2 regions of the Microbulbifer sp. ABF4_148 genome follow, and region 1 is predicted to be linked to the other one. Evidence: predicted binding sites of a transcription regulator. Region 1 holds the regulator's gene; the other holds the start of a gene.
The links. Region 1 encodes sigma-54, which starts transcription at its own class of promoters, with help from an activator protein. Its sites were predicted from a motif close to TGGCACANNNNTTGCNNT; they were not measured.

Region 1 (11,804 bases):
CGCCTTACTCAGCAGGGTCAGCTGCTTTCCCAGCTCCTGCAGCTCGTGCATTTCCTGCTTAATCTGGGTTTTGCTCTTCGGCTCTTCCCCATCAAATTCGTCAAATTCTTCGTGATCTTGCATAACTTCTTTCATTGTTAGCCAACAGGCTTGGTAAGGCCGCCCTTGCTGTTCAACCGCTACGCGTAGAACAGGGTGGCGAGCCCGAGGAAGGAGAAAAACCCGACCACGTCCGTGACTGTGGTCAAGGCGACGCCTCCGGCCAGGGCGGGATCGATGCGCATTGCCCGCAGGACTACCGGCAGTATGGCACCGGCTGCCGCGGCCGTGATGAGGTTAATGATCATGGCCGCCACGATAATCAGTGCGATACGCGTATCGCCGAACCAGAGTGCGGCAATCGCCCCCATGACGCTGGCCCACAACAGCGCGTTGAGCGCGCCCGCGCCGAGTTCTCGATTGAGCAGCCAGTTCAGGTTGCTGCGTCCAATTTGCCCAAGGGCCATGCCCCGAATGACCACCGTCAGGGTCTGGCTGCCGGCCACGCCGCCCATGCTTGCGACGATTGGCATCAGCACCGCCAGCGCCACGACGCGGTCGATGGTGTCCTGAAACAGGTTGATGACGGCTGACGCCAGTAGCGCCGTGAGCAGGTTGATACCCAGCCAGATAGCGCGGCGCGGCACGGTGCGGCGCACTGTCGCAAAGGTGTCTTCCTCTTCATCGAGGCCGGCGAGGCTCATCAGGGAATGATCGGCGTCCTCGCGGATCACGTCCACGACGTCATCGATGGTGATGCGGCCGAGCAGGTGGTTGTGTTCGTCGACAACCGGTGCGCTGACCCAGTCGTACTTGGTAAACAGCCGCGCGACATCGGTGTCCGGGAAATCCGCCGGAATCGGATCCACATCGGTGCTCATGATTTCACGGACCGTCGTCGACGGGTCAGATGTCAGCAGGCGCGACAGCGGCAGCAGGCCGATATACTGGTCCCGACGGTTGACGACAAACAGGTTGTCGGTGGAGGGGGGAGCTGATCGTGGCGGCGCAAATAGCGCAGCACCACGTCGAGGGTCAGGTCCGGCCGCACGGAAATCGTATCCGTGTCCATCAGGCCGCCGGCGGTCTCTTCATCGTACGCGAGCACGCTCTCGACGCGCTGTCGATCTGCCTCGCTCATCGCCGACAGGACTTCTGACATGACGCGTCCGGGCAGCTGCTGGAGGATGTCGGCGACGTCGTCTGCGTCCAGCCCCTCCATGACAGTCACCATTTCTTCGGTGTCCATCATTTCCAGAATTTGCGACTGCACGTCGTCGGACAACTCTTGGAGTACCTCGCCTTCCGACTCGAGATCGATGAGTTTCCAGAGTACCTGGCGGATATGTGGCGGGCAGCTCTCCAGCAGCTGGGCAATGCTCTGCGGTGACAGAGTGCTCAGCATGCGGCGCACGTCGCGACCCGTGCCGCTATCTAGGGCGGCAAACAGCTCCTTGAGGCGATTCTGGGCGCGGAATTCGATTTCTGCCGTGGGTGTGCTGGACAAGATGTTTCCCCGACTGCGCGACTGGAACGGGCGTTGCTGCCCTAGATTGGGGAGGGATTTTATGACTTCCGAGACGGCACCGCCATAGTGAGGCGGCGCGAATTATTCTGCCTCGCCGAAGCGGTCAGCGACCAGCGCACAGATCGCCTCCACCGCTGCATCTTCATCATTGCCTGCGGCTTCGACTTCGAGGTCGGAGCCTTTGCCTGCGGCGAGCAGCATCAGAGCCATCACACTCTTTCCATCCACGGCCTTGCCCTGGCAATGCACGGTAATCTCCGCAGAGAAACGTGCGGATGTCTGGGCAAACTTGCTCGCCGCACGTGCGTGCAGGCCCAGCTTGTTGATGATGGTTAGACGGCTTTTCTGCATAGTTGGCGATCCTGCGTGGGCGCAGCCTGGTGGGTTGTCGACCAGTGGCCATCAACGGTTTTGATGTCGTTTTTGATCCGTTCGGCGGCTCAGCGCTGCTCCCGATGTCGAACCTGTATATTGTCAAACTCGGCAGAGAATGTCTTGGCCAGTTGCTCCACCATGTAGACCGAGCGGTGGCGGCCGCCCGTGCAACCGATGGCGACGCAGGTGTAACTGCGATTGCTGTCCTGGTACGACGGCAACCAGCGACGGAGGAACCGGGTAATGTCCTGCTCCATTTCCTGTGTTTCCTCGTGTCCCTGCAGGTATTCGGCAATCTCCGGATCAAGGCCGGTCTTATCCCTGAGTTCCGGGACCCAATAGGGGTTGGGCAAACAGCGCAGATCAAACACCAGGTCGGCATCCACGGGAACACCATGCTTGAACCCGAAAGACTGGAAGAGGATGGCCATGCTGTGGGTGTCCGCGCCTACCACACGCGTTTTCACCTGTTCGCGCAGCTGGTGCAGGCTGAGGCTGGAGGTGTCAATCACCAGGTCTGCAATACCAGCCAGTGGGGCGAGCAGTTCTTTCTCCTGGTTGAGCGCTTCGAGCAGGTGGGTGCGGTTGTCACTGAGCGGGTGTTTACGGCGGGTTTCGCTGAACCGCTGCACCAGTACCGGGGAACGTGCATCCAGATACACCACGTCACAGGGTACGCCGCTCGCCCGCAGGTCTTCGATGACCTGGGGGGCTTGTTGAACATCCTCCCAGAGATTGCGGGCATCAATGCCAAGTGCAAGCCGGGTGTCGTCTACCTGCGGTTGCTGCTGCACCCGGCGTACCAGCTCGGGAAGCAGGCTGGCCGGCAAGTTATCGATACAGTTAAAGCCGACATCTTCCAGCAGCTGCAGTGCAGAACTCTTTCCCGAGCCTGAGCGGCCACTAATAATTACCAGGCGCATACCGTTGACTATCCGTTTGCAGAAGCGTGGGTCCAATGATGTTCGATTGCGCGGCTGGGCACAATCCTGACTCTATGAAAGTGGTGGTGGGGAGGGGGTGCGAGTAGCGTTTCGATCGATCGCGCTGGTGCCTCGGTGGGGCGAGTGCGGCAGCGCATGCGCAACAAGATCCGCTGACGCGGTCAGGCAGGATTATGCGGCGGAGGCGCTGTCGATCGCATGTGCGTAGAGGGCGTCGCCGCTGTCGGCCTGGCGTAACTTCTCCCGAACGCGACTGTCGCTGAACAGGGCGGCAATCTGCGCGAGCGTGTCCAGGTGATCTTGCTCTGCGTCTTCGGGTACCAGTAGCGCAAACAGCAGGTCGACAGGCTGGCGATCAATGGCGTCAAAATCTACTGCAGGCTCTGTCGTGCACAGCACACCGATAGGTTCCTGACAGCCAGGCAGGCGGCAGTGAGGGATGGCCACCCCGTCACCAATGCCGGTGGAACCCAGACGTTCGCGGGCAATCATTTGCTGGAAGATGGTATCCGGATCCAGATGCGGCTTCTGTTCTGCGATTGTCTGGGCAATATTCAGCAGCAGCTTCTTCTTGCTGCTCCCCGCCACACGACTCAGGCAAAGGCGGGGAGTGAGTAAATCTTCCAATGTCATGGTTTACCGGTAATTTCGCAGCTTTTCTTTGTGCTTCAGCAGCTGGCGATCGAGCTTGTCTGTGAGTGAATCAATGGCGGCATACATATCGTCAGACTCGGAGTCAGCAAAGATGTCGCGACCGTTCACATGCACCGTGGCCTCGGCCTTCTGAATCAGTTTATCGACGGAGAGCACCACTTCTGTTCGTGTGGCCACGTCGTTATGACGGGAGAGTTTATCCAACTTGGATTCACAGTAATCGCGGATGGATGGGGTCACATGCAGGTTATCGCCACTGATGTTGATCTGCATAGAAGTCTCCTTTGTGAGCGCGTCTTATGACGTAAAAGTCATGGAGCCCACTCCGTCAGGGCGGCAACCCTACTAGGAAGTGGGTCAGAATGGAAGGATACACTCAAGGATTGGGGTTTGGTTGCAGGAAAAGAGGGTTATTCTGCCTGTAATTGGCGACTGACCTTGTTGTTTCAGTCAGCTTGTTCTTAAACGAGGCGTTTGCGCTCGCTGGAGGAGGGGATACCCATGGATTCGCGATATTTCGCGACGGTTCTGCGCGCGACTTTGATGCCCTGCTTATCCAGTTCCTGGGTGATCTTGTTGTCGGACAGGGGCTTGCGTGGCTGCTCTGCATCGATGAGCTTGCGGATCATCGCGCGAATTGCAGTGGACGATGCATCTTCACCGGAGTCGGTACTCACGTGGCTGGAGAAGAAATACTTCAGCTCGAATACGCCGCGGGGCGTGAACATATACTTTTGAGTGGTCACGCGAGAGATGGTCGACTCGTGCATGCCAATGGTTTCTGCGATATCGGCCAGTACCATGGGCTTCATGGCTTCCGGGCCATGCTCAAAAAAGCCCTGTTGTTTCTCCACGATACTGGAGGCCACTTTGAGCAGGGTTTCATTGCGGCTCTGCAGGCTTTTCAGAAACCAACGCGCTTCCTGCAGGTGGTCTCTCAGGAAGTTGTTATCTGCCGAGGTGTCGGCGCGCTTGATCAGGGCCGCGTAGCCACTGTTGATGCGCAGGCGGGGCGTGGTTTCCGGATTCAGTTCTACCTGCCAGCGGTCCTGTCGGCGGCTGACGATCACATCCGGTACCACATACTGCGGGTCTTCATCACCGAAGCTCTCGCCGGGGTGCGGGTTGAGTGTCTGGATCAGGCGCATCACTTCGCCGAGCTCGGACTCGCTGAGGCGTGTGCGTCTGCTGAGTTGACGGAAGTCCCGTTTGCCGAGCAGGTCCAGGTGCTCTCCGACGACCGCGCGCGCCTGCTCCAGCCAGAGTGTATCCAACGGCAGTTGCGCAAGTTGCAGTAGCAGGCACTCACGTAAGTCGCGGGCGCCGCAACCAGCCGGCTCGAATTGCTGGATGGCCTTCAGGACGGCGATGACTTCATCGGTTTCCGCACCGAGAGATTCCGCGATTTCCGCGATTGGCGACTCCAGGAACCCCCTGGGGTTGATATCGTCAATCAGCGCTTCGGCGATGCGTTTGTCCTGTTCGGTCAGTGGTGTCAGGTTGAGTTGCCAGAGGAGGTGGTCATTGAGATTGTCGGGAGCGGCATTGCGCAGCTCCAGCGTGCTGTCTTCCATTGGCCCGGCGCTACTGCCGCCGCTGTAGATATCGTCCCAGTGTGTGTCTACCGGCAGGTCTTCGGGGATATCCTTGTTCCAGTCTCCCTCCGCCAGCTGCTCTGACTCTGTTTCAGCGGCTGCTGTGGGTTGTTGAGCTTCCAGAGGTTGCGGATCTTCAGTGTGCGCTTCCGCGTGCTCTTCCGCCTCGACTTCCAGCATGGGGTTGCTGTCCAGGGCCGACTGCACCTCTTGCTGCAGGTCCAACGTCGAAAGCTGGAGCAGACGAATGGCCTGCTGCAGCTGCGGCGTCATCGTGAGCTGCGTGCCGAGTTTTAGCTGGAGAGACTGCTTCATGGGTGTCGGTAAGTTACTGCGGCGAAAGAATCTTCTGTTTATCCATGACGCCGCAGACTAACCTTCTGCAATCGCGATTACAAGCAATAAGTATGCCGAAAATGATGGGCGTGCGCGGAGCCGGCGGATCTTAGTCCAGTAGATTACGTTGGCGGGGTTCGCTAGGACAAACTACTGCGCCGGTCAGATCGTGAATTCGTGTCCCAGGTAGACCTCACGTACTTGCTGGTTTGCCAGCACCTCTTCAGGGGTGCCTGCGGCGATAATATGCCCCTCACTGACGATATAGGCCGTTTCACAGATATCCAGCGTTTCGCGCACGTTGTGGTCTGTAATCAGCACGCCAATATTGCGGTCGCGCAGGTGGCGAATAATCTGCTTGATATCGTTTACCGAGATCGGGTCCACTCCGGCAAAGGGTTCATCGAGCAAAACAAATGCGGGATCGGTGGCCAGTGCGCGTGCGATTTCCACGCGACGACGTTCGCCACCGGAGAGGGCCATGCCGGGACTGTCGGCGATATGGGTAATATTGAATTCTTCCAGCAGCGCATCAGCCTGCTGTTGGCGCTGCGCCCGGTTCAGGTCTTTGCGGGTTTGTAGGATGGCCAGAATGTTGTCCCGCACTGACAGGCGTCGAAATACCGAGGCCTCCTGGGGCAGGTAACCGATACCTTTGCGCGCCCGTCCGTGCATGGACAGGTGGGTCATGTCCTCGCTATCGATGAGAACCTGGCCGGCATCGGCGCGTACCAGACCGGCAATCATATAGAAGCACGTGGTTTTGCCGGCACCATTTGGGCCTAGCAGTCCCACGACCTGCCCACTGCTGACGCAGACAGAGACATCTTGTACGACCTTGCGCTTTTTGTACTGTTTGGCGAGATGTAACGCTTTCAGCGTCGGCATATTGTGGTCCTGCAGTGCCGACAACCGGGGATTGGTTGCTCGGCCGAAATTATCTTTGGTGGCCCATGGCAAGTCCGGGAGCCAGGCCGTTTACAGCCCGCGGCTACGAGTCTTCCTGTGTCGCTTGCTGGGGGTCCTGTCCTTTGACATTGCCCTGATCGTTTTGCGGCTGCTGCGGTTCGTTCTGTGGGGTTGCATTGGCTTCGGGCTTCCAGATCATTTCCACCCGGTTTTCCCCGGACTGGCCCTGTGCCTGGATTTGCTCGCTGGCCAGGTCGTAGTCAATGCGCTGCGCGCTCAGGGTGTTGCCATCGCGGTCGACATGGGCATCCCCGGTTAGCAGCAGCTTGTCTGCGTTGATTTTGAACTCAATACGCTTTGCCCGTGCCTTGATCGGTGCCTGGGTCTGCTCGACGGATTGCTGGAAATGGGCGGGTTTGCCGGTCGCAATGACCCGGCTGATTTCACCCTGGTCGTTGCCGTGAACTTCCACCCGGTCTGCGCGGATTTGCAGGGAGCCTTGGGTAATGACCACGTTACCAATGTACACCGACGTGTTGGTGTTGCGGCTCGCCTGGAGCTTTTGTGCCTGAACCTTGACCGGTTGCTGGCGGTCTGTCGGCAGCGCGATGGCGGCCGTTGTCATCAGCGTGGCGATCACGGCCAATGGGAGCAGGAACTTAGTCTGTTTCATAAGTGCTCGTTACCTGGGAGAGAATCTCCACCCGCTCTTTTTTAAGGTCCGCGCGAAGGCCCTTGCCCTGTGTGCGGTTGGAGCCGGTGACAATGTTAACAACTTTGTCGGTCTGCGCGAATTCCCGGTGGGGGAAGATCGTGATTGCCGGTGTGTTCAGTTGGATCCCACCGGGTTCTGGTAGTTCTGTAATGTTTACTTCGCCACTCAGCACCACTCTCTGCCCATTGTTGTGCGCCACCCCGGTCTGCGAAACCGTGAGCCATTTTGGTTGGTCTTCCTGAAAGAAGACGATTCTGGGCATGGTCAGGTCTGCGCGGTCCCTACGCCCGAACTGGTAGAAGCTGATGGCTTCTGCATCCACCCGATAGGCTTGCTTGCCCTCGAGGTTGAAGTGTCGGGTTTTTGCGCCGCGAATCACGAGGTCGGCGGCCTGGTCCTGCTGTTTTGGGGTGGGGCGCTTGCCGAGCAGCTCTCCCGGCTGGCTATCCGTGAACCAGATGGCTGCAGTGACAAGGCCGACGATAATAAACAGCGGTAACCAGGTGCGCATCAGTTGTTTCCGATATAGGGGGCCAGTGCAGCATCAAATGTGCCCTGGGCCTGCATGATGCGGTCGCAAACTTCCCGTACGGCCCCCTCACCACCACGCGCGTCGGTCACCCACACGGCGCGCTCACGCACAGGGGGAGCCGCATTGGGAACGGAAATGGGGCAGCCCACCCGGGTCATGACGAGCAGATCAGGATAGTCGTCGCCGACATACGCGATGTCCTCAAGCCGGCAGCCGTCTTCGGCGAAGATTTCTTCGAGGGCGGCGAATTTGTCCTCCCGCCCCTGGATCAGCTTGCGAATCCCCAGGTCATGCGCGCGGCGCTCAACCACACTGCTGCGGCGACCGGTGATAATCGCAACACCCACCCCGGACTTTTGCAGCATTTTGATGCCATGGCCGTCCAGCGTGTTGAAGGTCTTCAGCTCGTTGCCGCTGTTGTCAAAATACAGGCGGCCATCGGTGAGGACGCCGTCGACGTCCAGCACCAGCCAGCGGATCTTGGCGAGGCGCGCATGCAGCTCTTTTGGTGAAATTTCGGTAGAACTCACTGCTTTGTTTCCCTGTGGGTCAGATAACGCCGGCGCGCAGTATATCGTGCATATGCAAAAGGCCAATCGGATGGTGCTCGTTGTCCTCGACAACCAGCGCGGTAATCTTGTTGTCCTCCATGATACGCAGGGATTCTGCCGCTAGCGTATCGCCAGAAACCGTTTTCGGTCGCCGGCTCATGACTTGCTCCATGGTGGCTTGATCCAGTTCAAACCCCTGGTCAATGACGCGGCGCAAATCGCCGTCGGTGAATACACCCATCAGGGTGCCATCTTTGTCGACGACCGTGGTCATACCGAAGCCTTTGCTGGTCATTTCCAATAGCGCTTGTGAAAGACGGGTGGATGGGGCGACCTGGGGCAGTTCCTCACCGGCGTGCATAACGTCCGACACGCGCAGCAGCAGGCGGCGTCCCAGTGCGCCACCAGGATGTGAAAATGCGAAGTCTTCCGCCGTAAAACCGCGTTTCTCCAGCAGGGCGACTGCCAGGGCGTCGCCCATGACGAGCGTGGCGGTGGTGGATGAAGTGGGCGCCAGGTTGAGGGGGCAGGCCTCGGTGTCCACGGAAATGTCCAGATTGACATCCGCGGACTGCGCCAGCGGCGAGTCTGGCTTGCCAGTCATTGTGATCAGTGGGACACCAAGACGCTTCAATAGGGGCAGCAGGGTGAGTACCTCTGCGGAGCTACCGGAATAGGAAATCGCAATGACTACATCTTCCCGGGTAATCATGCCCAGGTCGCCATGGCTGGCTTCGCCAGGATGTACGAAGAAGCTGGGGGTGCCGGTGCTGGCGAGGGTTGCGGCGATTTTATTGCCGATATGGCCGGATTTGCCCATGCCAGTGACAATGGTGCGGCCCTGGCCTTCCAGGATGAGCTCGCAGGCACGCTTGAAGTCCCCGTTAATGCGTTGCTCAAGGGAGTTGACCGCCTGTGCTTCCATTCGCACAGTGCGCTGCCCCGCCTCGAGAATCGGGTCCTGATTCATACTTTCTCTCTGTCGTTCGGTGATTTTGTTCATTGTTGTCAGCCCTAAGGCTAAAAAAACGCCACTTTGGGCGATAAAGGGACCCCGGCAGTGGAACGCCTGCGACATGCTAACCTCATATATAGAGGATGAATCGCGCGATTGCTCCCGTCTGGTGACCGCGGTAAGCGCTACCCAGCCGAATTGTCGCGTTGTTTGGCGTTGGGCCCCTCTTTTAAGCGCGGTCATGGTATAGTTTGCCGCCGCTGCTGTCAGCTGGACCAGTGTGTGGAAGTTGGGGACGACCGGTACCGAGAGCGGGAAGCTTCTCAAATTAATGCCGACACGACATGCCAAGGGGTGTTGTTCGTGTAGGGGCGTCCAAGGATAGATTCGCGAATGGGAGAGATCAGTGAACTTTTCGGCTTTTTTGACCCGCGGCAACCCGCTGCAAAAATTCCCCCTGGCGCTCGTCGCGCTGCTGCTGGCGCTGTGGTCGCCGTTCAGTAGTGCCTCCCAGAATCCCTATACCCTCATAGAGGGTGTATCCCAGAAGCTTCTGGGGGTGATTCGCGCAAATTCCCAGTATATGAATTCCGATCCGCAGCGTTATTACAGCGCGGTGGATAGCGTTCTCGCCCCGGTAGTGGACTTCAATTTCATTGCCAGAGGCGTTATGGGGCGTCACGTGAAACAGTCCTCTGCCGCTCAGCGTGCGCGCTTCGCGAGTGCTTTCCGCCGCGACCTGGTATCGACCTTTGCCCGCGGTGTCGCGACCTTTGGCGATATGAATGTCCGTGTGGTGAACCCCGGCAGCATGCCGAAGGGGAACCGGGTGAATGTGCTGCAGGAAGTGCGCAGCAAGGAAGGGTTGACCAAGGTGTCGTACACCCTGGTGCGCAACAAGGCGGGTCAATGGAAGTTGATCAACGTGATCCTGAATGGCGTCAATCTCGGCAAGACTTTCCGCAGCCAGTTTGATCAGGCCATGGCGACCCATGGCAATATCGATAAAGTAATTGATAACTGGTCCGCAGCAGAGCGTGTGGCCAACAAAGTAGGATAAGACGTCAATCCACCGTGGACTGGTGCTCATGTACCAGTCCCACGTCTGTCCTTACCTCCGAATTTTCAATTCCAACGATTTTCCCGAATATGCAACCTGAAGAAATTACATCCCTCATTGAAGGGCATATCCCCGATAGCCAGGTAGAAGTCGCCTTTGAAGGTAGTCACCTGCTGGTCACCGTCGTAAGCCCTGCGTTTGAAGGGTTGAGCCGGCTTAAAAAACAGCAGCTGGTTTACGGAGCGCTTGGAGACAAGATTGCGGACGGTACCTTGCACGCGGTTCAGATGCAGACGCTGACGCCCGCCGAAGCAAGCGAGTAGGGTCAACGAAGAAATGGATAAGCTGATTATCGAGGGCGGCCGGCCAATTTCCGGCAACCTGCGTATTTCCGGTGCGAAAAATGCCGCGCTGCCGATTCTTGCCGCGGCGTTGCTGGCCGACGGGCCCGTACATATCCGCAATTTGCCTCACCTGAACGATATCACCACGATGATCACCCTGCTGCGCTGCATGGGTTGCGAGGTGACGATTGATGAGAAGCTGGGGGTCGAGATTGATCCTCGCTCGGTCAATGAACTCACCGCGCCCTATGAGCTGGTGAAAACCATGCGCGCATCGATTCTGGTGCTCGGTCCGCTACTGGCCCGGCACGGGGTTGCCAACGTCTCATTCCCGGGAGGTTGTTCGATCGGTAGCCGTCCGGTGGATATCCACCTGAAAGGGCTGGAGGCGATGGGCGCCGAAATTGAAATTGATGAAGGTTTCATCCGGGCTCGCTCCAATGGCCGCTTGAAGGGCGCAAATATCGTCATGGAGAAGGTGACGGTAGGCGGCACGGAAAACCTGCTGATGGCCGCGGTTTTGGCCGAGGGTACCACCGTGTTGCACAACGCTGCACGCGAACCCGAAATCGTCGACCTGGCCGAGTTCCTGATTGCGATGGGGGCCCAGATCGAGGGGGTTGGTACCGATACCATGCGCGTTCATGGTGTCTCGCGGCTCTCTCCGTGTGCCTTTTCCGTCATGCCTGATCGCATCGAGACCGGCACGTTTCTGGCGGCTGCCGCGGCGGCGCGCGGTAAGGTACGCCTGACCGAGACCCGGGCAGATATCCTCGATGCGGTGCTGCTCAAGTTTGAAGAAGCAGGCGCGCACCTGAGTACCGGTGACAACTGGATTGAGCTGGACATGAAGGGCAATCGCCCCAAGGCGGTCAGTTTCAGGACTGCGCCTTATCCGGCCTTCCCCACCGACATGCAGTCCCAGTTCATGGCCATGAATGCCGTCGCAGAGGGTAAGGGGACCGTGACGGAGACGATTTTTGAAAATCGGCTTATCCAGGTCCACGAGCTCAATCGCATGGGCGCAGATATTCAGCTCGAGGGGAATACCGCGATCGTGACTGGTGTTGAGCGGCTGAAAGGTGCGCCGGTCATGGCGTCTGACCTGCGGGCATCGGCGAGCCTGGTCATTGCGGGCATGGTGGCAGAGGGCACCACGGTCGTGGATCGTATTTACCATATTGACCGCGGCTACGAATGTATCGAAGAAAAACTCCAGCAGTTGGGAGTGGCTATCCGACGCGTTCCCGGCTGACACGCGTGCTCA
Region 2 (11,804 bases), 2.2 Mb from region 1:
GTGGCAATGTGGTCGTTGAACAACATATAGCCGACGCGGCGGCCCGCCTCATCAATCTCCACCGAAACCTGGCGAACCGGATCTACGACAACAGCATCCGCGGTCAGCACCAGGGTTGCCGTCGTCCCATCGGGATACTCCACATCAAAAGTGTGACGCTCGCCGGGCTGGGAGGGGAAGAAAGCCGCATTCAGCGTATCCACACCGGCCTGGGTGTTTACATTGACCGCATCAACACCGTCGACACCCAGAATGCGTGTGCCGCGCGGCGGCAGTCCACTAATGGAATCCGTTTCCGTGTAGGCGACCAGAATTTCCCGTGGCGCATAGGGCTCAAGAATGGCCCACTGCAGTCCATAGCCAACGGACACTCCGGACTGGGACTGCGCAATCCATTCATCGGTGGGCATCAGGAAATGAAAGTTGTCCTTGCGCGCCCCACTGTCTGTGAGTGCATTGGTTACCAGCAAATCGAAATATTCGTCCACCGCATAGGACGCAGGGTCCACATCCACAATCTCGCTGTACCAGAGGTATAACTCATCGCTCCAGGAGCGGAGCCAGAACTTCTCGTCCAGTGCCGAGCCCGCCACATCCAGGTAGTTCGAACCGGTGGCCGGATTCACGCCTGAACGGGGAGCCTCACAACGATTGGCAAACGTCTCTGAGGGTTGAAAGTTGCCCTCCTGCCAGGTCGGAGTCTGATACCCACCAGAGCCGCCTCCCAGTGAACCCGCACCGGCCGAACCTCCGCCAGAGCCACCGCCACAGCCCGACAGGGCTACCACTGATGCGACCAACAGGTGGCCAAGCTTTCCCCCCATAACGCGCATACCCTTCTCCAGAATTATTCGATTTATCTGGAACAGGAATGTAACACGGGAGTTCCGCAGTGCAACCGGTTGAGAAACGTACCCGAAAGGAAATGTGAAATGCGTTCGCCGGCCCTGCACAGGACCGGCGAAATTTGAAATGATGAGCGCTTAACTGGAGAGACCAGCTAGCACTTTCTGCAGACTATCCTTGGCATCACCGAACAACATACGGGCATTGTCCTTATAGAACAGGGGGTTTGCCACGCCCGCGTAACCGGAAGCCATGGATCGCTTCAAAATGACCACTTTACCGGATTTCCAACATTCCAGAACCGGCATGCCGGCAATCGGCGACCCGGGTTTTTCTACCGCGTCCGGGTTAACCGTATCGTTGGCGCCAATCACCAGAACCAGGTCGGTATCAGGGAAGTCATCATTGATCTCTTCCATCTCCAGCACGATGTCATAGGGGACATTCGCTTCGGCAAGCAGTACATTCATATGTCCGGGTAGACGACCTGCTACCGGGTGAATACCAAAACGTACCGTTTTGCCTTTGCGACGCAGCCGGTCGGTCAGGTCGCTCACTGCCTGCTGAGCGTGGGCGACCGCCATGCCGAAGCCCGGCACAATGATGACACTGTCAACAGTCTCCAGCTCTACCGCCAGATCGTCAGCGCTCATCGCGACGGCCTCGCCCTCAATTTCACCCTCGGCCACTTCACCACCATCAGAACCGAACCCACCAAGGATCACACTGATAAACGAGCGGTTCATACCGCGACACATGATGTAACTCAGAATCGCACCAGAAGAACCGACCAGGGCACCGACCACGATCAACAAATCGTTGCTCAACATAAATCCAGTAGCAGCCGCGGCCCAGCCGGAATAGCTGTTCAGCATGGAGATCACCACCGGCATATCTGCACCACCAATGGCAGCGATCAGATGAACACCGAGGAACAACGCGATACCCGTCATCACTAACAGATAGAACACGGTGCTAGCGCTGACCTCTCCGGGAACAAACCACGCACCCAGCAGTACACAGCCGAGGAGTGCAATCAGATTCAGCCAGTGGCGTGCCGGCAACATCAGAGGCTTACCGGAGATAAAGCCCTGCAATTTACCAAAGGCCACCAGAGAACCCGTCAGGGTAATTGCGCCAATAAAGATACCGAGATAAATCTCGACGTTATGCACAATATGCTCTGCACCGGTGAGCGAAATACGCGGATCAAGAAACCCGCCCCAGCCGATGAGGACCGCCGCGAGACCCACAAAGCTGTGCAGCAAAGCCACCATTTGCGGCATTTGGGTCATCTCGACGCGACTCGCCAGGAAGAGACCAATCACTGCGCCAATCACCATCGCCAGGGTCACGAGTCCGTAAGCCCCAGAAACAATGCCTGCCACGGTCGCAATGATGGCTACCGCCATGCCGACCATACCGTAGACATTACCGCGACGCGCAGTCTCGTGACTGGAAAGCCCACCGAGACTCAAAATAAACATGACCGCGGAAAAAAGATAAGCCATGGAAATCATACCGTTCATCATCTTTCTCCCCAATCAACGACGGAACATTTTCAACATGCGGTAGGTCACGAAGAAACCACCGAATATATTGATACTCGCAACGAGTACCGCAATAAAGGCCAGGACCGTCACCAGGCCGGATCCCGTTGACCCCACCTGGAGGAGCGCGCCCACCACAACAATGCCCGAAATCGCATTGGTCACACTCATCAACGGTGTGTGCAACGCGTGCGTCACATTCCAGATCACCTGCCAGCCGACAAAAATAGCCAGAACGAAAACCGTGAAGTGCGAAACAAAATCGGCCGGCGCAACGCGTCCCAACCAGAGCAGCAAGGCTCCGGCCACCGCCCAAAAGGCGAAGATCGACAACGGCGATGTTTTCTTGGATTCTGTAACCGCTGGTTCAGCCACTTTGGGCTCTGGCGCTTTGGCCGCGGCGGGCGCAGCAGACAGCTTCGGAGCGGGGGGTGGCCAGGTGATTTCTCCAGCCTTGACGACTGTGGCACCACGCAGAACCTCATCTTCGAAATCGATATTGATTTCACCATTCTTTTCCGGGCTCAACTCGCTGAGCAGATGGAACAGATTGGTTGCATAGAGGTTGGAGGACTGAGTCGCTGCACGACTGGGCAGATTGGTGTAGCCGATTACCGTTACACCACTTTCTACTACCTTCTCTTCCGCAACCGTGTAATCACAGTTGCCGCCATTTTCTGCCGCCAGGTCGACGACGACAGAACCGTCTGCCATCGCATCCACCATATCAGCCAACCACAACTTCGGCGCAGGCTTTCCGGGAATCAACGCAGTGGTAATAACAATGTCAACTTCCTTGGCCTGCTCGCGGAACAGCGCCATTTCTGCATCGATGAACGCTTTTGACATCTCTTTGGCATAGCCGCCCTGGCCGGAACCTTCTTCCTCGATTTCCACCGTCAGGAATTCGGCCCCCATCGACTCGACCTGCTCACGTACTTCGGCACGGGTATCGAAGGCGCGCACCACCGCCCCCATTCCCTTGGCAGTACCAATGGCCGACAAGCCCGCAACACCAGCGCCAATCACCAGTACTTTTGCCGGTGGGATTTTCCCCGCCGCAGTAATCTGTCCGGTGAAGAAGCGACCGAAGTTATGTGCGGCTTCGATGACGGCACGATAGCCGGCAATATTCGCCATGGAACTGAGCGCATCCATTTTCTGCGCACGGGATATCCGCGGAACCGACTCGACAGCAAGCGCATTAATATTGCGTTCAGCCAGTTGCTGCAGCAGCTCGCCATTTTGTGCGGGTTTCAGGAAGGAGATGAGAGTCGCCCCTGCGGGAATCAACTCCAGCTCTTCTGCATTGGGAGCCTGCACCTTGAGTACCAGCCCCGCACCTTCCATGCAGCTGGTGAAACTCTCGCGAATTTCGGCTCCAGCCTCTCGATAGGCGTCATCCGGGTAACTGGCTTCTACACCAGCACCGGACTCCACGACCACATCAAATCCCAACCCCCGCAATCGGCGAACACTATCGGGGGTGGCCGCAACGCGCGCCTCCCCGGAGGCCGATTCTTTCGGAATAGCAATAATCACCAGATATCTCCGTCGTTGTTTGTTTTGACTTCCCGCTACCGACCATTTTTCACGGAAGGTGCTCAGAGAATTCCTCACACACTTCACTCCAGGGCTTTTTCACAATTGAACGCGGAGGAGTCGCAACGACTTGCTTCCACATCACTACATGAAAAGGGCAGACCGCCACTGCTTCACCCTGGATAAAAAAAGGATACGGACTACAGCAAAAATTTATATTCGATCCAAATTTCGTCGAACAACGTAACGACTAACGAAACCTGGGAACAATTAACCAAAGTAATCACCCCCATACTAAAAAACAATTTTCAATAAGGGGAGAAATAGTGTAGAAAGGGAAGTTTTTTGCGCCGGAAAAACAGCGAATTGGGAGGAAGCGTGAAGACTTTTTAAGCAGAAAAAGCAGCGAAGACCATAGCCTCGCCGAATAGTGGGAATAGATTACCCCAATTAGATTCAATTGCAACTAAGCTGCCTGACCAATCATTATTTTTTTATCCCGCCCGTTCACAAACCCCACATACCCCAAAGCCACCAACATCGCCCCGCGCGAATAGCAAAGCTCCCCCAAACAGCATTCACCCGGGAAAAGTGATCACTAATTGCCGCTTCAATGGCACCAATCTTGCTTTGACTCCCATACAAGAAAAGCAATTTGCGAAACTACACGCCAATCCCAGCGACGATTGATTACCGGAACGACACCCCAATTCATGAGCAAGCCCCTAGGTATTATGTTGGTAGACGATCAGCCCGAGCGGGCGCAGATGGTCACCCAGCAGCTGCAGGTCGCGGGCTACGAGTTACTGATCCACTTGACCAGCGCCAACGGGCTGCTGCAGCAGGTCGACACCCATCGACCAGATATCGTGTTAATCGATATTGAATCACCGGATCGGGACATTCTCGAAAGCCTCGCCATCATCCACCGGCAACACCCGATGCCGGTTGCCATGTTCTCGCCACGTGGCGATGCAGACTTCATTGCTCGCGCCGTTGAATCTGGCGTCAGCGCATATATGGCTGAAGGGCTGTGTGCGGATCGCGTCGCCCCGGCTATCGAAATCGCCATGGCACAATTCCGCAGTTATCAACAGCTGCGCAAATCTCTCGAAGCAACCCAGCAACAGCTCGACGAACGCAAAGCCGTTGAGCGGGCAAAAGGATTGCTGATGGCAAGTAAGAACCTTAGCGAAGATGCCGCCCACAAGACCCTGCGTACGCTCGCCATGAACAGTAACTCCACCATGCTCGCCGTGGCGGAACAGATCATTCAACACCTGCAACCCAAGCTGTAAGTCGCTATGCCGTCAAAAAGTTCGCTCACTCCCGAAAAGAATCGATTGAAACTGCTCTATCTGCGACTGACGGATAGCGCCCCTCTGGTCGTCGCCAGGGAAATGGGATTCTTTGAAAAATTCGGTCTCGAAGTCGAGCTGCAACAGGAGACCTCCTGGGCCACCCTGCGTGACAAATTGATAGGGGGCACTGCCGATGCCGCGGCAATGCTTGCACCAATGGCCCTCACCCTGCAGCAGACCCTGCCGCAATGCCGCGAATCCCTTGTCAGCGGGCTGATCATGAGCTGCAATGGCAATGCGATCACCCTGTCCTCGCCACTCTTTAACGCGCTAGGTAAAGACGGAAACACCAGTGCCGCCGGCAGCGCACTGGCAACGCACTTGCACAATCGCTCCCCCGGCGCTCCGCCGTTGCGTTTCGCCACCGTTTACCCATTCTCCAGCCATACCCTGCAGCTCCGTCACTGGCTGAGAACCTCCGGGATTGATCCCAATACGGAAATCGAGCTCCAGGTGTTGCCTCCTGAGCAGATGGTGTCCCACTTACGCGCAGGCGATATCGACGGCTGCTGTGTCGGCGAACCCTGGAACTCCCTCGCAGCCCAGGAGGGCAGCGGCGCGATCGCCGCAACCTGCAACACACTGATGCCGGGCATGCCTGAGAAAGTCCTCGCGGTAACCTCGAGCTGGCATGAAGCCAACCCGGCAACGCACCTCGCGCTGCGCGCAGCATTGCTGGAAGCGTGCGCGCATCTTAACGATCAATCGCAGCGACGCGATGCGGCGGGCTTACTCGCCAGAGAGGAGTTTCTCGATCTGCCGGAAAATGCGATCGCTGCATCGTTCGGTACCGACGACAGCAACGCTCAACGCAAAGACCTTCACGAGCAGGGCGGCTGGCACCTGTTCGCGCACCCGGATTCCGATATCGGCCGCCCAACCGCGACTAAAGCGCGGGAGCTGCTCGCGCTCTGCAATGAAATCGCCCCGGTAAGCAGCGATGACAGTGAGACTTTTCGTGATGACCTATATCAGCAGACGCTGGACTTTCTGTCGCGCAGCCGCTGCACCAATAGTTAACACCGCTTCACCCATATGCCCCAAGACGGATCACCGGCACCTTGCCAGTGATCCCACTTGCGACTCCCGCACCAAGATCAAACGTCACCGGCTGCTACCCCCGCACCCCAATACGCCTCAAGCGATATCACGCACCAGAACGCGGCGAAGCCAGAGCGACGCCCAACAATGGCACAGTAATTGAATGCACCGTGGTGCATGACTGAAGTTACCCGTGCCTGCTTCTAGCGCATCCGGCAAACTGCAATGGCTGCAGAATGCCCGAGACCGGTGCCAACGCACCAAAACAACTGCGCAGATCTTTTCCTGGCAACCGCTTCAGACCGGACAACGACGTCCATCGGCCGCAGCAGTCGCTGCCCGTGGGCGCGCTCGGCCTGCGGATTTAGAATCATCAACAGGAAATGACCATGTCTAGCGATTCCTTCAACCTGTTTTCCTTCAGTGGGAAAATCAAGGTGCTCCACCTCACCTGGATTGCCTTCTTTATTACGTTTTTTGCCTGGTTTAACCACGCCCCCCTGTTGATGGCGATCGCCGATAGCCTCTCGTTGACCAGCGAGCAGGTGAAGACCCTGCTAATCCTGAATGTGGCGCTGACCATTCCTGCGCGCATCATCATCGGTATGTTGACCGATAAATATGGTCCACGCCTGACTTACTCCCTGTTACTCGCGATCGGTAGTATCCCCTGTTTCATTTTCGCCCTGGCCGACAGCTTCACTCAGGCGGCTATCGGTCGCTTCCTGCTCGGATTTATCGGCGCGGGCTTTGTAGTCGGTATTCGCATGGTGTCCGAATGGTTCCCAGCGCGCCAACTGGGCACCGCCGAGGGCATCTACGGAGGCTGGGGCAACTTTGGCTCCGCGGCGGCCGCCATGACATTACCAACAATCGCCCTGCTGTTTGGCGGCGAGGATGGCTGGCGTTATGCCATCGGCATTACCGGCGTGCTCGCTCTGGTTTACAGTGTTATCTACTACCGTTCGGTAACCGACACCCCCAAAGGCAGCACCTATTTCAAGCCCAAAAAGATTGGCGGTATGGAAGTGACCAGCCCCAGTGACTTTGTTCTGCTGCTGATTATGAAAGTCCCCATGTACGCTGCACTGGCACTGCTCACCTGGAAACTCTCACCGGCCGGCGTGGCGATGCTTTCAGAAGGCATCGCCATCGCACTGTACATTGCACTGGTACTGCTTTACCTGTATGACGCAAAGAAATGCTGGGACGTGAATCGCGAGATTTTCGTCAAGCCGGTAGACCCCATTCACCAATACCAGTTCAAGCAGGTGGCAGTGCTGAATATTCTTTACTTTGCCACCTTCGGCTCTGAGCTTGCAGTGGTCTCCATGCTGCCACTGTTCTTCTCAGAAACCTTCACGCTGGACCCGGTGAAGGCCGGCTTGCTCGCCTCTGCTTATGCGTTCATGAACCTGATGTCTCGTCCGGCTGGTGGCTTGATCAGTGACCGCTTCGGTCGCAGGAGCACATTGCTGATTCTCACGGCAGGCCTGGCAGTCGGCTACTTCACCATGAGCATGATCAATGCGGAATGGCCACTCTACCTGGCCGTCGCCGCAGCCATGGCATGTTCATTCTTCGTGCAGTCGGGCGAGGGTGCAGTGTTTGCGGTGGTGCCGCTCATCAAGCGACGCCTGACCGGACAGATTGCAGGAATGACCGGCGCCTACGGCAATGTCGGCGCAGTGTTTTACCTGACCGTACTCAGCATGGTGTCTTACCAGGCCTTCTTTATGGTGATTGCGGCGACCGCGGTACTCGGTTTCTTTGCCCTGTTGCTGCTCGAAGAACCGGAAGGCCAGATGGCTGAAGTGATGCCCGATGGCAGCGTCTCGATGATTGATGTAGCCTGACGGCCACTCAACGGGTGCCGGCCGGACCGGCACCCGCCTCTCAGCTTCAACAGCAGATTCCCGTGACCCAGTCGACCTACCAGCCCGAAGTAGCCACTGACGAAAGTCATCCCACGACCGACGCACTGCAATTTGCCAGCGCTTCGGATCGGGGACGCAAGTCACGCAACGACGATGCCTGCGCGGTGTATCCGGCGCGGGGCAGCGAGAGAAGCTATCGCGGCTCTCTGGCGGTAATCGCTGATGGCGTTGGCAGTGCTGAAGCGGGCGGCGAGGCCGCAAGGGCCGCAGTAGGCGGGTTTATTGCAGATTATTACAGCACCCCGGATTCGTGGTCGGTCAAACAAGCCGCTGCCCGGGTTCTGCAGGCCTTGAACGGTTGGCTATATCGACAAAGTGGAGGTTCCGACCAGATACAAAAGGGATGGCTCACCACATTCTCTGCTGTCATTTGCAAAGGTGGCAGCGCGCATCTGATACATATCGGGGACTCCCGTATTTATCGCCTGCGCGACGGTCATCTCGAATGCCTCAGTCGGGACCATAGCCGCACCGTCGGACCCAGTCGCACCTTCCTGAGTCGGGCACTGGGGATGGACTCCCATATCGAGGTGGACTATCGCCGTGAACCTTTGGAGCCGGGTGACCTGTTCTGCATCACGACCGATGGCATACACGATTTTCTCACCCGGGAGCAAATGGAAGCCATCATTAGCGAACATGCGCTGGAGGCGGCACCAGCGCTCATGGCCACCGCCCTCGAAAATGGTAGCCACGACAACCTGAGCGTCGCGTTTTGCAGGGTTAATCATGTTGAGGAAAGGCACAGCGATGACCTGCTGGCGGTCGCGCGTGAACTCCCCTTCCCGCCACCGATGCGCGCCGGTAATCGCATCGATGGCTATCTGATCCTGCAGGAGCTACACGCAAGCAGTCGCAGCCATCTTTATCTGGTGCGCGATAGCGAAACCGATCAACTGCGTGTTCTCAAAGCGCCCTCCGAGAACTTTATCGACGATCCCGCCTACATTGAACGGTTTATTGCCGAAGAATGGACGGGCCGAAGGCTCGATCATCCGGGCATTGTACGCGTCTACCCACCTAACCCGGAGCGTCGGTTTCTCTATCACATTCTCGAGTATGTGGAGGGGGACAACCTTCGCCAGTGGATGGAGCTCAATCCCTCACCAACCCTGGAATCGGTTCGCGATCTGATCGGGCAGCTGGTCAGCGCACTGCGTCGGCTGCAGCGCCTCGAGATTGTGCATGGCGATCTGAAACCCGAAAACATCATGATCGACCGACAGGGCAGACTAAAGCTGGTCGACCTCGGCGGCGCAGAGTCAGCGGGCCTGCGCGATCTGCTTCGCCACCAGGAAGACGTCCCCGCAGGAACCAAAAACTATTGCGCACCGGAGTATTTTTTCGGTGAACAGAGCGGCCACTATTCCGATATATTTTCTGTGGGCGTGATTTGCTATGAGCTCCTGAGCGGGCAGTATCCTTACCAGGAACGGTTCGGCAGCCGGCACTATCAGCTGAAGAACTACGCAACGCTGCAATATACAAGCATCCGCAAGTATCGCGATGACCTGCCAGAATGGATTGATGGCGCGCTCGCGCGTGCCTGCGCACCGGATCCCCGCAAACGCTATCCTGCCCTGTCCGAGTTTCAACACGACCTGCAACATCCCAACCCACAGTTTCAGCGTGAACAGGCCGCCCCGTTACTGGAACGTAATCCGCTGCTGTTCTGGCAGCTCGCGACGTTGTTTGCACTCTTGTCGCACCTCCTCTACTTTTTTTAATCCCTGCCATACTGTCGGGCATCACTGGCTGGCATCCATAGCAAACAGCTCCCCGCACCAACTTCATGCACCGCGTGTCAATTTTGGTGCACTCTCGATGATTGCTGTTGGGTAAGACTGTGCCGAATGGCTGGTGTCATCTCGAACGCGATCACTTCGCGACACAACTTGTCACCGCGCGGGCCGGCGTGGTTCGTACCCTGCATCCCATTCCCTGGCCGGATCCCGTCGACTGGCCTATCGAGGTTGGCATAAAGATTGTATTGAATTTGCCACAATCCAATCTTTTTCAGCGAGGCAACGGCGCCTGCACTCTTCGGCAGAAGAGGGGACAGCCGTGCTAGATCGCCGCTCCGCCCTTCCCTCTGCCGTGATTACCAGACAGCAACGGCAGAAATTATGGTTAAGCAAAAAATCGTCGTCATCGGCAATGGCATGGTGGGCCACCACTTCCTGGAGCAACTGGCCAGCCGCCCCGAACGTGATCAATTCGACGTTACCGTTTTTTGTGCGGAACCCCGCCCGGCCTATGACCGCGTGCACCTTTCCGAGTATTTTGGCGGTCGCAGCGCCGACGACCTCGCGATGGGCAAGGTCGATATGTATCGGGAGTGGGGTTACGACCTCCGCCTGAACGACACCGCCACCCACATCGACCGCGCGGCAAAAACGGTTACCGCCGAGAGTGGCGCAGTCGAAAACTATGATTACCTGGTACTGGCTACCGGTTCCTATCCATTTGTTCCCCCTATCCCCGGCGGCGATCATGAGCGCTGCTTTGTCTACCGCACCATCGAAGACCTGGATGCCATCAAGGCGGCAGCGGACGGCGGCAAGTCTGGCGTGGTGGTCGGCGGCGGGCTTCTCGGGCTCGAAGCGGCAAACGCCCTCAAGCAACTGGGTCTAGAAGCCCATGTGGTGGAGTTTGCCCCAGGCCTGATGTCTGTGCAGCTGGACGAAGGCGGTTCCAATCTTCTCAAGGACAAGATCGAAGCGCTGGGAGTCACCGTCCATACCAGTACGGCGACCGAACTGATTGAAGAAAAAGACGGCCAGCTGCGTATGCAGTTCAAGGGTGATCGTGAACTGCACACCGACCTGATTGTATTTTCCGCAGGTATCCGCCCCGAGGACAAACTGGCCGGCTCGGCCGGCATCCAGCTCGGTGAGCGCGGCGGCATCGTGATCGATGATCACTGTCTGACCTCTGACCCAAATATCTTTGCTATCGGAGAATGCGCCCTTTACGACAACCGGATTTTTGGACTGGTCGCTCCGGGTTACACCATGGCCCGCACCGTCGTCGCGCGCCTGTGCGCCGAAGATAGCGCGTTTACCGGTGCAGACATGAGCACCAAACTGAAACTGCTCGGCGTCGAGGTGGGATCCATTGGCGATGCCCATGGCCGCGCCGAGGGTGCGCTGGCCATCACCTTTGTCGATGAGCAGAGTGGCGTATACAAGCGCATGATCACCGACAGCGAGGGCAAGAAGCTGCTTGGTGCTGTGCTGGTGGGTGATACCAGCGACTACGATACGCTGCTGCAATTCCACCTGAATGACATGGACCTGCCGGAAAGTCCGGAGCAACTGATTCTGCCGGCGCTGGATGGCGCCGCGCCGGCACTGGGCGCTGATGCACTGCCAGACGCAGCCTCAATTTGTTCCTGCCACAACGTCACCAAAGGCCAGATCGTCGACGCGGTTCAGGGAGGGTGCTGCTCGTTGGCAGACGTCAAGGATGCCACCAAGGCATCCACCGGCTGTGGGGGCTGTGCCGCACTGCTGAAAAATGTCGTG

Region 2: a site for sigma-54 is predicted at 6,489-6,506, ahead of ACXAD0_RS06675 (NarK family nitrate/nitrite MFS transporter). Genes of this name have one in related genera too.

What each region holds. Positions count from the first base shown of each region.
Region 1 covers NZ_JBSWUI010000001.1:3,717,398-3,729,201, reverse strand. Annotated here, with positions in the region: gene yjgA (ribosome biogenesis factor YjgA) at 1-123, opposite strand, end outside; partial or broken gene mgtE (magnesium transporter) at 180-1,522, opposite strand; gene ACXAD0_RS16455 (HPr family phosphocarrier protein) at 1,649-1,918, opposite strand; gene rapZ (RNase adapter RapZ) at 2,008-2,865, opposite strand; gene ptsN (PTS IIA-like nitrogen regulatory protein PtsN) at 3,058-3,519, opposite strand; gene hpf (ribosome hibernation-promoting factor, HPF/YfiA family) at 3,523-3,813, opposite strand; gene ACXAD0_RS16435 (RNA polymerase factor sigma-54) at 4,002-5,450, opposite strand; gene lptB (LPS export ABC transporter ATP-binding protein) at 5,634-6,359, opposite strand; gene lptA (lipopolysaccharide transport periplasmic protein LptA) at 6,463-7,053, opposite strand; gene lptC (LPS export ABC transporter periplasmic protein LptC) at 7,040-7,606, opposite strand; gene ACXAD0_RS16415 (KdsC family phosphatase) at 7,606-8,157, opposite strand; gene ACXAD0_RS16410 (KpsF/GutQ family sugar-phosphate isomerase) at 8,177-9,148, opposite strand; gene ACXAD0_RS16405 (MlaC/ttg2D family ABC transporter substrate-binding protein) at 9,540-10,193, shown strand; gene ACXAD0_RS16400 (BolA family protein) at 10,283-10,516, shown strand; gene murA (UDP-N-acetylglucosamine 1-carboxyvinyltransferase) at 10,530-11,792, shown strand.
Region 2 covers NZ_JBSWUI010000001.1:1,528,062-1,539,865, reverse strand. Annotated here, with positions in the region: gene ACXAD0_RS06700 (S41 family peptidase) at 1-833, opposite strand, end outside; gene pntB (Re/Si-specific NAD(P)(+) transhydrogenase subunit beta) at 984-2,375, opposite strand; gene ACXAD0_RS06690 (Re/Si-specific NAD(P)(+) transhydrogenase subunit alpha) at 2,391-3,938, opposite strand; gene ACXAD0_RS06685 (ANTAR domain-containing response regulator) at 4,652-5,236, shown strand; gene ACXAD0_RS06680 (CmpA/NrtA family ABC transporter substrate-binding protein) at 5,243-6,319, shown strand; gene ACXAD0_RS06675 (NarK family nitrate/nitrite MFS transporter) at 6,730-8,196, shown strand; gene ACXAD0_RS06670 (bifunctional protein-serine/threonine kinase/phosphatase) at 8,259-10,004, shown strand; gene nirB (nitrite reductase large subunit NirB) at 10,404-11,804, shown strand, end outside.